DNA from 4 places in the Marivita sp. S0852 genome. Region 3 is predicted to be linked to each of the others. Evidence: riboswitches for the same ligand, from Rfam matches in the RefSeq annotation. Region 3 holds a riboswitch; each other region holds the start of a gene.
What was found. Region 3 has a riboswitch for cobalamin ahead of ACG74X_RS14000 (TonB-dependent receptor plug domain-containing protein). Riboswitches for the same ligand answer to the same signal wherever they lie in the genome.

Region 1: linked by a shared signal. The riboswitch ahead of ACG74X_RS14910 (energy-coupling factor ABC transporter permease) and the one ahead of ACG74X_RS14000 (TonB-dependent receptor plug domain-containing protein) in region 3 are both predicted to bind cobalamin.
Region 2: linked by a shared signal. The riboswitch ahead of ACG74X_RS09740 (FecCD family ABC transporter permease) and the one ahead of ACG74X_RS14000 (TonB-dependent receptor plug domain-containing protein) in region 3 are both predicted to bind cobalamin.
Region 4: linked by a shared signal. The riboswitch ahead of ACG74X_RS14850 (DUF1636 family protein) and the one ahead of ACG74X_RS14000 (TonB-dependent receptor plug domain-containing protein) in region 3 are both predicted to bind cobalamin.

The regions. Positions count from the first base shown of each region.
Region 1 covers NZ_JBIQWA010000006.1:160,128-163,516, forward strand. Annotated here, with positions in the region: gene cobM (precorrin-4 C(11)-methyltransferase) at 1-81, shown strand, start outside; gene ACG74X_RS14905 (cobyrinate a,c-diamide synthase) at 74-1,387, shown strand; cobalamin riboswitch at 1,471-1,651, shown strand; gene ACG74X_RS14910 (energy-coupling factor ABC transporter permease) at 1,706-2,386, shown strand; gene cobF (precorrin-6A synthase (deacetylating)) at 2,433-3,173, shown strand; gene ACG74X_RS14920 (hypothetical protein) at 3,298-3,389, opposite strand, start outside.
Region 2 covers NZ_JBIQWA010000004.1:136,204-139,592, forward strand. Annotated here, with positions in the region: gene rsmH (16S rRNA (cytosine(1402)-N(4))-methyltransferase RsmH) at 1-119, opposite strand, end outside; gene mraZ (division/cell wall cluster transcriptional repressor MraZ) at 123-632, opposite strand; cobalamin riboswitch at 1,308-1,492, shown strand; gene ACG74X_RS09740 (FecCD family ABC transporter permease) at 1,632-2,573, shown strand; gene ACG74X_RS09745 (ABC transporter ATP-binding protein) at 2,570-3,328, shown strand; gene ACG74X_RS09750 (cobalamin-binding protein) at 3,325-3,389, shown strand, end outside.
Region 3 covers NZ_JBIQWA010000005.1:450,340-453,728, reverse strand. Annotated here, with positions in the region: gene ACG74X_RS14025 (Dps family protein) at 58-528, shown strand; gene ACG74X_RS14020 (DUF1289 domain-containing protein) at 590-847, opposite strand; gene ACG74X_RS14015 (hypothetical protein) at 920-1,393, opposite strand; gene hemP (hemin uptake protein HemP) at 1,396-1,572, opposite strand; gene ACG74X_RS14005 (hypothetical protein) at 1,818-1,976, opposite strand; cobalamin riboswitch at 1,965-2,172, shown strand; gene ACG74X_RS14000 (TonB-dependent receptor plug domain-containing protein) at 2,300-3,389, shown strand, end outside.
Region 4 covers NZ_JBIQWA010000006.1:147,982-151,370, forward strand. Annotated here, with positions in the region: gene ACG74X_RS14845 (TRAP transporter permease) at 1-810, shown strand, start outside; cobalamin riboswitch at 858-1,065, shown strand; gene ACG74X_RS14850 (DUF1636 family protein) at 1,158-1,544, shown strand; gene cobW (cobalamin biosynthesis protein CobW) at 1,546-2,604, shown strand; gene cobN (cobaltochelatase subunit CobN) at 2,610-3,389, shown strand, end outside.

The sequences.
Region 1 (3,389 bases), on a different contig from region 3:
TATGCCAAGGATTACGACCGCCGCTACCGGCCGCAAAGCGCCCACAGCCCTTGGGCCGGTTGGAGCGACACCGATGTTTGATGCACCGGGTATCATGATCTCGGCCCCATCTTCGGGGACGGGCAAGACGACCGTGATGCTGGGGCTTTTGCGGGCCTTGGCAGATCAGGGGATCACCGTCCAACCGTTCAAATCCGGCCCGGATTATATTGATCCGGCGTTTCATCTCGCGGCCTCGGGGCGTGCGTCGTTCAACCTTGATTCATGGGCCATGGATGATGCACTGCTGACCGCGATTGCAGGGCAGGCGGAAGGGGCCGATATCTGCGTCGCCGAAGGTTCCATGGGGCTTTATGACGGGGTGGCCACGCGCGGCCAGACCGGGTTTGGTACCAGTGCCGAGACAGCTTTGCGGATGGGGTGGCCGGTTGTGCTGGTGGTGGATGTCAGCGGGCAGGCGCAATCTGCTGCTGCGGCGGCGTTGGGCTTTCGCATGTATGCGCCCGATTTGCCTTTTGCCGGTGTGATCCTGAATCGCGTTGCATCGCCACGCCATGAACGGCTGACGCGGATGGGGATGGAGCAAGCGGGGCTGACCGTGCTGGGCGCGTTGCCACGCCGCGGGGATCTGACTTTGCCGGAGCGGCATCTTGGCCTGATCCAGGCGGTCGAGCATCCGGACTTGGACGCCGCTATCGCGGGCTATGCGGCGTTTCTGCGCGAGCATGTTGATATCGCTGCACTCCGGGCTGCGGCATGTGGCAGGTCATTGCAGACAGGGGGCACCATGCCCCGCCCGCCGGCACAGCGGATCGCTTTGGCGCAGGATGCTGCGTTTTCGTTCACCTATCCACATCTCATCAAAGGCTGGCGCGCTGCCGGGGCCGAGGTTTTGCCGTTTTCGCCCCTTGCGAATGAAGCGCCGGATGCCCGTGCTGATCTGGTCTGGCTTCCCGGAGGCTATCCGGAATTGCACGCCGGTCGGCTGGCAGCGGCCGACATATTTCGCGCCGGACTGAAAGCCCATGCCGAAACCCGACCGGTGCATGGTGAATGCGGCGGCTATATGGCCCTGGGCGCTGCCTTGGTCGACAAGGAGGGCCGCTGTCACAAGATGGCCGGACTTCTTGGTCTGGTCACCAGCTATGAAAAACGGAAATTCCATCTGGGCTATCGGCAGGCCCGGTTGCTGGCCCGCTTGCCGGGCTTCGATCCGGGTGTGCTGCTGCGCGGCCATGAATACCACTATTCCACAATCCTTGATCAGCCAGACGCCCCATTGGCGCAGGTGGCCGATGCCGATGGCAATCCGGTGGCGGAAACCGGGTCGCATCGCGGGCGTGTGTCGGGCACTTTCTTTCATCTGATCACGCAAGAAAAACCATGACCAATTTTGATCGAGCCTCAGATCGCGCCCTGCGCTGTCACAGCTTTGATACGGGAAATATCCTTTGCGAGACAGAGCGGTTTGACGTAACGTGAAAACACGGTGCCACGCATGTGGCTAAAAGGGAATCGGGTGAAAGACCCGGACTGCCCCCGCAACTGTAAGCGGTGAGCGCAATGGCAAAACCACTGGCCGAATGGCTGGGAAGGGCCCGCGCGCATTGACCCGCAAGTCAGGAGACCTGCCGTGAAACCGAAGGCGTTTGCCTTCATCAAATCACCCGTCGCCGGAGGGGCGACTTAACAAGGGACGTGTCTCATGCATATTGAACCCGGCGTCGTTGACGGCGCCAAAATGGTATTTGCCTATGGCACTGCGGCTGCAGCTGCAGGGTATTCTTTCAAACTGATCGCCAACGATCTATCCAGCCATACTATCGCATCTTTCGCCACGCGGACAGTATTGGCCACAATCGGCGTTTTCGTGTTTTTCGAACTGTTGCCCCATTTCGCGGTTGGTGTGTCCGAGGTGCATTTCATTCTTGGCACAACGCTGTTCCTGCTGCTGGGGGCGGCACCTTCGGCTGTGGGTCTGGCATTGGGGCTTTTGGTGCAGGGCATGTTCTTTGCTCCGACAGACCTGCCGATGTATTTCGTCAACGTCACCACGTTATTGGTGCCGCTTTTCGCCATTGATGCGCTGGCTCACAGGATCATCCCGCGGGATCGCGCCTATGTCGATCTGGCTTATGCAGATGTGTTCAAAATGTCAGTCGCCTATCAGGGCGGTGTCGTCGCCTGGGTGGCGTTCTGGGCGTTTTACGGTCAGGGGTTCGGGGCGGACAACCTTAACGCCGTCTGGACCTTTGGATTGGCCTATATGCTGGTCGTGGTGATCGAACCGATCGCCGATCTTGCGGTTCTGGCCGGGGCCAAGGCGCTGCGGGGCGGTGGTGTTCGCGGCCTGTTCACGCACCGCTTATACAACAACGCTGCCTAAGCGATGGGATCTGGGCCGCCTGTCGGCCCGGATCCGTCCGCTTGTAATGACCATCGAACATCTCTGGCTGATCGGGATCGGCACTGGCAACCCTGACCATGTGACAGGCGCGGGCATGCAGGCGCTTCGTGATGCCGCAATCGTCCTTGTGCCGCACAAAGGCACGGATAAAGATGATTTGGCACAGCTGCGGCTTGGCATTATCGCAGCCAGCGGCACAAAAGCGCGGATCATTCCCTTTCAATATCCGGTCCGCGATCCGAATTTGCCCTATCAAGACCGGGTTGCCGCATGGCATGACCGTATTGCCGAACGCTGGCAGGCGGCCCTGGGAGCGGCTGGTGTCACGGGGCCAGTTGCGCTTTTGGTATGGGGAGATCCGGCGCTTTACGACAGCACCCTGCGCATCGCCGCGCGCCTGTCGCCGCCGCCACAGATGCGGGTTGTGCCGGGAATAACGGCGATTCAGGCGTTGACGGCGGCCCATGCGATCCCGCTGAACACGGTGAATGGACCTGTTCATGTGACCACGGGTCGACGCCTGCGCGATCACGGTTGGCCCGCCGAGGCGGAGACGGTGGTTGTCCTGCTCGATGCGGATTGCAGCTTTCGTCAACTGGACCCGACGTATATCACCATCTGGTGGGGAGCCTTTCTGGGCATGCCGCAACAGGTGTTGTGGCACGGTGCCTTGACAGACGCCGCCGAGCAGATTCCAGCACTCCGTTCTGCTGCGCGTGCCGAACATGGTTGGATCATGGACACATATCTGATGCGCAGATCGTGACAGGCTGCGGAGGATGATCCCTCTGTCAGTCATCTGCTGTGCATCCATATTACATAACCCTGATTACGCGAAAATAATGCCGTACCCACGCAGCGTGTCGGAACTCGCCAATAATGAGACCAAATTAATGAGACTCGGGCAAGCGCCCTGCACAAGTAGCAGTGCCCTTCGGCAGATCGCTGATCTCGTTCCAGCTGTCGAAGTCCTTCAACATTT
Region 2 (3,389 bases), on a different contig from region 3:
CCCGCGCCAAAGGTTCCGTCGATCCAGACCCCCGAAACCGGCGCGACCGCCCGCAAAAGCGGGGCAAGCAAAACCGGAATATGTGGATCATGTGGCGGCGAGGCAGCGGCAGCAGACATGTTTTAGCCTCCTGATGGCCCATCAAGGAAGATCAGCGGGTCAACATTGTCGGGCAGATCGTCCAGCCACTCTTCGGTCGCCGCCAGCTCTTCGGATTCGTAGGTCTCGGGCTCCCAGATCTGGAAGGTGTCACCGGCACCGGTGAACAGCGCCTCAGAGGACAGGCCGATCTTTTCGCGCAGCTTGGCCGGCAAAACCAGACGCCCGGTGTCATCCACGCTGGTTGCATGGGATTGGGTGTTGAACAAGCGTTGCAGCATCCGGCGCTCGACCGATCCGCGGGGAAGCGCCTCGATCTTGTCGTCCACCTCTTCGATGGCTTCGACCGTATAACATTCAAGATATTTGCGCCGCTTGTCGCCGTAGACAATGACCAATTCGGGGTTCAGACCTTCGGTGTAGTTCGGATCGCCCGCCTCCAGCACACGGCGAAACGAGGCCGGGATAGACACCCGACCCTTGCCATCAACCTTGTGATGACTTTCGCCTCTGAACCTTAGCTTGCGGGTCACTGCCCTACTGGTCCTTTCACGCCTTGGGTCCGGAAACGGAAACGGCGGGTTGATCTGCTGCCACTGATCAACCCGCCGCCCGTGTCCCGTCTCCGGGAAAGTCCGACTGCGCGCGCCACCTGGGGGGATGTCTGCTCGCCCGCGCGCCGGATCTCTGTGTTAGATGAAAGCGGGGGCCTGTATGAAACCTGCTTTTTTTATTGTTTGGATACCGCGTTGAGGTCTTTGTCGCCTCGTTTGCTGTTCCTGCTCTCATCTTGTGCATTAGGGATGCCATGGGAAAGCATGGGTCGCAACAGTTTTTTATGGGAAAAAACACAAACCTTTGTTTTACACATACCCCAAACACAGCATCTGGTAGGCAATCAGGGGCTAAAAATAGCAAATGATCCGAGCAATTCATCATTAACCACAAGATATTGTGCCGGCATTTTCTGACCATCGAGACCCATAATTTCCCGAAAGCATATAAAACAAAAGTGGAACATTATGTCTTATCGCAGCTATTTTACGAAAAAAGCATAACGGATCACGCAAAAAACCTGGAAATTCGGCGTCGATTCGCGGAATCACCCCCGCCTGGCCCAGCGCGTCCCATATCTGTCCCATCGTTTCCCATGCCGCTCCCGTCACACCCCGGGCGGCCCCGGTGCTTGCAATGGTCGGTTCCGCAGAGTACGCCAGAGCTGTCACGGTCCGGGCAAAACCCGGTGAAAAGGGAACGCGGTGCAACCCCGCGACTGCCCCCGCAACTGTAAGCGGACAGCGTGATCGGACAATGCCACTGGGACCGCCCGGGAAGGCCCGATCCACGCCATGACCCGCAAGTCAGGAGACCTGCCGTGGCCGATCACCCTACATCCGCGCGGGGTGCGCAGGGTGTAACGGTTCTCCGGTGTGGTGGCGGTCGCCGTTCGGGGCTTTGGCCCCGAACATGTAACACGCGCGGGAGGTCGAAGAGTGAAGCTCTTTGTTGCGCTACTGGCTCTTGTTGCGGCGATGTCCTTGATATCGCTTTTTGTGGGCTATGCCGCCATCCCCGCGGGGACGGGCCTTGCCGCGCTTTTCGGGAGCGGCGATCCGCTGATCGTGACGGTCATGCAGGACATCCGCCTGCCCCGCACGCTTCTGGCCGCCATGGTGGGCGCGTCTCTGGGGCTGGCCGGTGCGGCGATGCAAGGCTTTCTGCGCAATCCCCTGGCCGAACCCGGTCTGATCGGCGTCTCCGGATCGGCGGCACTTGGCGCGGTGATCGCGCTTCAGACCGGTCTTGCGGTGACCTTTGCCCTGGCGCTGCCCTTGACCGCGCTGACCTTTGCGGCGGTGGCTGTGGGGATGATCCTGCTGCTGGCCGGTCCGCGCGGGTCGTCCTTGACGCTGATCCTGGCAGGCATCGCCGTATCGGCCTTTGCGGCCGCACTCACATCGCTTGCGCTGAACCTGTCGCCCAACCCCTATGCCGCCTCCGAGATCGTGTTCTGGATGATGGGCAGTGTGGCCGATCGCGCCATGAGCCATGTCTGGCTGGCGCTGCCGATCATGGCACTGGGCTGGCTGGCGCTGGCGACGCTGGGGCGGGGCCTTGATGCGCTGACATTGGGCGAAGACGCGGCCGAAGCGCTTGGCGTGTCGCTGACATCGCTGCGGCTTCGGTTGTTGTTCGGCACCGCGGCCGCAGTGGGGGCTGCAACAGCAGTGGCCGGTGCCGTCGGGTTTGTCGGGCTGGTCGTGCCGCATATCCTGCGCCGGGTGGCGCAGGGTCGCCCCTCGACATTGCTTTGGGCCTCTACCCTTGGCGGGGCCGCGATGGTGCTTGCCGCCGATCTTGCGGTGCGGCTGATCCTGCCGGAACGCGACCTGAAACTGGGGGTTGTGATGGCCCTGATCGGCGCGCCGCTGTTTCTGCATCTGATTTACAAAACCCGAAGGGAAATCGCATGACCCTTCTGGCTTTGGATGCGTTGACCGTGCGCCGGGGCGAATGCCCGGTTGTTGACGCGGCCTCGCTTCGCCTTCGGGCCGGGGAATGTGTGGGACTGATAGGTCCAAACGGCGCGGGCAAAACATCTTTGCTGCGCGGCGCGCTTGGGCTGTTGCCCTTTGAAGGCACAAGCAGCCTGGCACAGTTGCGCCCGAAAGACCGCGCAGCACAGGCCGCCTGGCTGCCGCAAAAGCGCGAGATTGCCTGGCCCATGACCGTGGAACGGGTGGTTGCGCTGGGCCGTCTGCCCTATCTGGCCCGTGGCGCGTCGCTGTCGGCCACCGATCAGGCCAGCGTCAACGCCGCACTCACGCGGATGGGGCTGGACAGCTTTCGCTCGCGCATTGCCACACATCTGTCCGGTGGAGAGCAGGCACGCGTACTGATTGCCCGCACATTGGCGCAGGAAACGCCGCTTCTGATTGCCGACGAACCGATTGCCGGTCTTGATCCTGCCGCGCAAATCGCCACGCTTGAGGTGTTTCAATCGCTCGCCAAAGACGGCCGCACCGTGTTCACGTCGCTGCACGATCTGTCGTTGGCTGCGCGGTATTGTTCGCGCATCATTGTGATCCACGCCGGGCGCATTGCCGGAGACGGCCCGCCCGAGGACGTCTTGACCAGCGATATGCTGGCGCGGGTGTTTCGCCTGAACGCAAACATCGTGCACACGCGCCACGGGCTGTTGATTGAACCTCTGGGGGTGCTGCCATGACCGCCCCGACCCGCATTGTCTGTCTGACCGAGGAAACCGTCGAAACCCTGTATCTGCTGGG
Region 3 (3,389 bases):
ATAAGCAAGCCAGCCGACGTGCCAGCCAGCAGTATTTTAACCGATATGGAGGGTGACATGACACAAACAGCGATGTCTATGTCCACAGATGCTCAAAAACAAATTGCAGATGCCTTGAATCAATGTGTTGCGGAAACAGCCGTGACCACGATGATGGCGCAGAATTTTCATTGGAATGTGACGGGCATGGCCTTTGGTCCCCTGCATGAACTGTTCCAGAAAATCTACGAAGATCACTTTGTCGCTCAGGATGATCTGGCGGAACGCGTAAAAGCGCTTGATGCGCACGCGGAAGGCACGCTTGCCGGGATGCTGAAGCGGTCCAAAGTGTCGGAGCGCGAAGGTCATGCATCCGCCGAAGAAATGATCAAGACCCTCATGGAAGCACAGGAAACGCTTGCGGCAACTTTGGCCGGCGCAGGCGAACTGGCGGCAGAGAACGGTGACACACTCACCGAAGACCTATGTATTGCTCGCGGGCAAGAGCACGAGAAATTTGCCTGGTTCCTGCGCGCGCATCTGCGCTGATCGCAACGCAAGTGCACGTTAGAGGCGGTGCCATGGGGGTGCCGCTTTTTTCGTTCTGGCGTCAGGCCGCTTTGTCAGTATCCCAGACCAGCTTGATCTTCTTCTTTTTCAGCTTTTTCGCATAGGCTAGTTTCCAGTGGCTGTACTTGCCCAATGCGTCCTGCTGCCGTTGCAACATTTCTACAAAAGCCAAACGGTGTTTGTCTTTTTTTAGATCCTTGAACAGTGACTTCTGCGCCTTTGTCATCGAACATCCGATACAGTGCCCGGCGCGTTTGAATTTGCAAACGTCAATGCAGGGGCTGGGAATTTTGGCCATATGATCCTCGCAAATAGCAGGCGACGCCTGTCCTGTTTTGGCTGGGTATGAAGAGATACTTTATATGTGTCATCAGTGTCTGGTGATCTGTGAATTGGTCAACCCGTCGCGTGCCGGATTGTGCCCTCGGACCAGCTCGCGCGTGCCGGTTCCTACCTCTGCGGATAGCAATGCCAGGTGCTCTGCAAATGCGGGCCAAACCAAAAGTGTTGCAATCAGTGATGCCTCGTGCAGATCGCCGTCACTGGCAAAGCGCACCATGTTGGCAAAGACCGCTTCGTCCGATCCGATGCACCGACATGCAACGCCGTGCCGGACCATGGGCCGCACCATATGGGTGTCGATCATCGCAATCAGCCGTTCAAACCGCAAAAGTTCGGCCCGTCCGTCCTTTTGTCCAAAAGCCGTGGCATAGCTGTTCCAGACCAGAGTTTGTCCATTCGGGCCATCCTGCCAAAGGCGGAGGTTGAGGATCAACTCGGCCTCCCAGGCTGTGACTTCGGTCAGCTGCCCCACGGCGGCGGCGCCGCGAATGTCGCGCTCCATTTTCATTTCGTCAGAATTAACTTGCCGGCGCGGGTGATCCGAAGCGTGTAAACCTGCGCGTCGAGCACGATTTTTGCCTGCACCCCGTCAGGGATCAAGGCGCGTGCGTCATGAACCTGAATCTCGCAGTCAGAGTTCGTTGTGGTGGCAGCACTTAGCTTGTCGCTCATGGCGTTCATGTCCGACCTCGCATAACGTCTGACAGCGTCTCAAAGCTGCATTCGCACCCGCCATCTTGTGACAGGCAACCATACAGAGCGTCTCGCCAACACTGCGCGTCTTGTTCGTGTTTTGGAAATAACAAATTCAACAACCGAACCATTGCATGCATCCTCGTTTGTGTCCGGGCTGCCCTGCATCAGACAGGTGGCTGGGATTCTCTCATGGCGATAGTTGTCGACTATTTTAATCAGAAATGCAATCCTTACAAAAACACTCGACTGAAAAAACCTTTTTCCGCCGATGCACCTATGGCGCAGATTGCGACATGTGATCCGGTCTCGCAGCCGGGGTCGATCAGCTTATCCAATATGCCGCGTAAACCAGACTTGACGCACCAGACCGTCAGGGTGCAGATGGACATGTTTACGGTCCGATCGTTGCAAGACGGTTGGTGAAAAGGGAACGCGGTGCTTCTTTCGAAAAATCCGCGACTGCCCCCGCAACTGTGAGCGGCGAGCGACGCTGAAAGTGCCACTGGGTCCGGTGAACGGAACTGGGAAGGCCAGCAGAGCACAGACCCGCAAGTCAGGAGACCTGCCGTAAGCCAACACCCAGTCCGGACGCGGGGTGCGTTGGGGCGGCGGCACGTCCGCAGTGGTGTCTATCACCGTCTGCGGATGCTCAGGCATTCCAGATTATTTATTAAGCCGGCGCGGTGCGCCAGACAAAGCCGGGAGACATGTCATGTCACGCCTCACATCCAAACTTCTTCTATGCACAATCATGGTCGCCCCGTCTTTGGCCGCGGCTCAGGAGACAGGTGGTGCCGTTGTCGAACTCGATGAGATCGTTGTCTACGGGGGCCTTCTGCCGACCAACCTTGAGACCACCGGCGCGACCATTGATGTGGCCGAAGGTCCCGAATTGTCGATCAAAGGGATCGGTGCGTCCGCTGCGCTGGATGCATTGCCGGGTGTGTCGGTGACATCGAACGGTGGTTTGGGCACCCGCGCCACCGTCCGCATTCGCGGACTTGGCGGGTCGTATATTGGCGTTCGGGTCGACGGCATCGACGTTACAGACCCGTCAAGCACCCAGACAGCCTTTAATTTTGGAACGCTTCTTACCGGATCACTGGATCGCATTGCAGTAATCAAGGGCACGCAATCCGCGATTTACGGATCGGACGCGATTGGTGGTGTTGTCGATGTCCAAAGCTGGCGACCCTTGGTCGACGGGTTTTCGGGCAACGCCAAGCTAGAGCTCGGCAGCTTTGAAACAGGGGCCGCCAATCTGAGTTTCGGCTACCTGGACGAACGTGCCGAACTGGCGCTTAGCTTGGGTCGTGTCACATCCGAGGGCTTTTCGGCGCGGGATACCAATGACGAGAATGATGGCTTTGAACAAAGCTCTGTCAACCTGTTCGCAGCCTATCAGGTCAGCGATACGATCCGGTTGGGAATGTCGGGCATCTGGTCTGACAGCACGTCTGAATTTGATCGCTCGACAACGGACGCCTCGGGCGAATTCGACGAGACGCGCAAAGGTGTACGTCTGTTCGGCGAATACCAGCTTGGAGCGTGGTCGCATGAGCTGTCATTCAGCACATACGAGGTTGATCGCTTTGATGCGGGCGGGTTCACGCAAGATTTCAATGGGCAACGTGACACCGTTGCCTATCTTGCGCAGGGCGAAATTTCACCGACCGTCGGCTTGGCGTTTGGTGCCGACTGGACCGAAGAGCGCGCGTCGCTGGACGGCAATAAGTATGACGCGTCCAATGCCGCTGTTTTCGGCGAAATCAAGGCCACGCCCAATGATCAATTGGAAATCT
Region 4 (3,389 bases), on a different contig from region 3:
GGAAATTCGATCCAGTTGACCGCCTGTTTCGGAATGATCGGCATCATCGTCGCCTATAGCATCGGCACCTTGGCCGGGGGTGGCACCTTGTCGGAAATCGCGGCCACCTTGCTGCGCGCGTTTCGGGACGGGGGCAAAGGGGTTGTTATCGTTGGTATCCTGCTGGTCGCGGCGCAGGTTTTTGTTGCGATGGTCAATCTGACAGGTGTCGGCATCGCCGTAACATCGCAGATCATCGGCGTTGCCGGTGGCAACATCTGGGCCATCGCCAGTATCATGGCGGTGGTTTGTCTGATCGCGGGGATGGGGTTGCCGACCTCGGCTGCCTATGTGCTGGTCGCTGCTGTATTTGCGCCCGTCTTGATCCAGCAGGGGCTGGACCCCGTGATGGTGCATCTGTTTGTGCTCTACTACGCCGCGCTGTCGGTTATTACGCCGCCGGTCTGTGTCGCGGTCTTTGTGTCGTCGACCATCGCCCAGGCTCCGTGGACCCGCGTTGCGCGCGACACGCTGCGCCTGGGAGGGGTCGGTTACGCCCTGCCCATGCTGTTCATCGCCTATCCCGGTTTGCTGTTGCAAGGCGGGACGGCAGAGATCGCACATGCCGCGTTTTCGGGCATCGTGTTTGTGATCGCGGTGGCGGCACTGTCGGCCAATCAACGCGTGCGGATGGTTCGGAAGGGCTCGGCCCTAGTGTGGATCACGATTGCTGTGCTTGCCCTGCTGCCGGGTTGGACGGCCTCAATCATGGCCGCCGTGGTTCTGATCGCCAGCTTGCGCTGGCCCGACCCGGTGACCGCACCCGCCTAGCGCATGTCGCGCCTGTTCTTGTTCTTGACAGTGGCAATGGATTCGGCAAATGCTGCTTCTGTGTTGGTGCCTGCAGCTGCAGGTGAAAAGGGAATGTTGAGCCGCAATCTATCGCGGTCAAAACAGCCGCCCCCGCGACCGTGACCGGAAAGGTCGATCACCGCCACTGGCAGCCGCCGGGAAGGCAGATCGACCGTAGGGCCAAGAGCCCTGAATCCGCAAGCCGGGAGACCTGCCAGCACAAGACGACGAAACCGGACGGGGTGTTCTGGTGTCGGGGCGATTCCGGCAGCCGGAGTATCCTCGCCATCCGTTCCCGCGTTCCATGCGATATGGGACCGAGAGCCATGACAAACACGGCAGAACTGCCAGAAAATCCAACTGAATTGCTGATTTGCACCAAGTGCCGTCGCGGCCGGGACGATCCCGGCGATGACCGCTGGCCAGGGCAGGTGTTGTTCGACGCAATGCGCCGTTTGCCGGTGCCTCACGCGATACGCGTAACGCCCGTCGAATGTCTGCAAAACTGCGACCATGGGTGCACAATCGCGCTGCGGGGTGGCGCGCGTTGGACCTATGTGTTCGCAAATTGCGATGAACTCAACGATCCGGAGATGATCCTGGACGGTGCCCTCCGCTATCACGCCACCGCGGATGGCCTGATCCCGTGGCGCGAACGTCCCGAGCATTTCAAGCGTAACTGTGTCGCCCGTCTTCCCCCACTGGAGAACTAACATGTCAGACCTTGCGAAACTTCCCGTCACCGTCATCACCGGATTTCTGGGTTCCGGCAAAACCACGCTGGTCCGTCAGCTGATGCAAAATCCCGGCGGCAAGCGTCTGGCGGTGATTGTCAATGAATTCGGCGATGTGGGGGTCGACGGTGATATCCTGAAATCCTGTGCCATCCCCGATTGTCCGGCGGAAAACATCATGGAACTGGCCAATGGCTGCATTTGCTGCACCGTCGCCGATGATTTCATCCCCACGATCGAGGCGCTGATGGCGCTTGATCCGCGCCCGGATCATATCCTGATCGAGACCTCTGGTCTGGCCTTGCCCAAGCCGCTGCTCAAGGCGTTCGACTGGCCCGACATCCGCTCAAAGATCACTGTTGATGGCGTCATCGCGCTGGCCGATGCCGAAGCCGTCGGGGCAGGGCGCTTTGCCACGGATGTGGCCCGCGTGGATGCGCAAAGGCTGGCTGATGACAGCATCGACCACGAAACGCCTTTGTCCGAGGTGTTCGGCGATCAAATCTCTTGCGCCGATATCATCCTGCTGACCAAGCCCGATCTGGCCGGGCCTGTCGGCGTTGCCCGTGCAAAAGAGATCATCGCGGCAGAATCCGTGCGCACCGTGCCTGTGGTCGAAGTGGCGGAAGGGGTGGTTGATCCGCGTATCATTTTGGGGTTGGAGGCCGCAGCAGAAGATGATCTGGACGCGCGCCCGTCGCATCATGACGGGGCTGATGATCATGAACATGACGATTTTGAGAGCATTGTCGTCACGATCCCGGAACTGGACGATCCCGCCGATCTTGTTGCGTCCATCGAAGGGCTGGCGCGGGATCACAACATTCTGCGGATCAAGGGCTATGCCGCTGTCGCAGGCAAGCCGATGCGCCTTTTGGTACAAGCCGTAGGTGCCCGTGTCCGGCATCAGTTTGACCGCGCCTGGCACCCTGACGAGGCCCGCGAGGGACGGCTGGTGGTGATTGCCGAACATGAGGATATCAACGCGGATGTGATCCATACAGCGCTGCGGTCAGTCCCTGCCAGGGCTGCAGAGTAGCCGCCATGCATGTGGTCTTTCGCGAAAGTCACGGTCTGGAAGAGAGCGAGACACCCTTTGACGTGGGGCAAGAGCCTGCGGATCTGGTGGTGTTGTCGCTGTCGGATTCCGATCTAGGCGCATTCGCGGAGGCCTGGCATCGCGGCGGTGGGCCAGAGGGCCGTTTGCCGTCGCTCAGGCTGGCCAATATCGTGGCGCTTAAACATCCATTGTCGGTCGATACCTATATCGACCAAACGCTTAGCGGTGCCAAAGCCATACTTGTCCGTCTGATCGGTGGCGTGCCGTATTGGCCCTACGGATTGCAACAGATCCGGGCGCTGGCGCAGCAGAAACACATCGCGCTGGCCGTGCTGCCCGCTGACGGGCGCGAAGACCGCCGTCTGGACGAAATCTCGACTGTGACCAAACCTGTGTTAACGCGGCTGGCGCGGCTGTGTGACACGGGCGGGACGGTCGCCGCGCAGGCCGTGCTGGCGCATATGGCGCAGGCGGCGGGGCTGGAGGCGGGTCCGGTGCAAAGCACCGTGTCCCTGCCGCCGGTGGGGTCATGGACACCCGAGGAGGGCACCTGTTGCCCGGTTCAGGCGCTGGGGACCGAGGCGGCCCGGGCCGGCAAGCCGCGCATCTTGATCGTCTTTTACCGCTCTTACCTTGTCGCCGCTGACCTTGCGCCCATCACATCGTTGTTTGCGGCCTTTCGCGCACGCGGGTTTGACGTGGTTTCGCTGTTTGCCGCATCGCTCAAAACACCCGAGGCTGCGGGCTGGCTGCGCCGTCAGGTT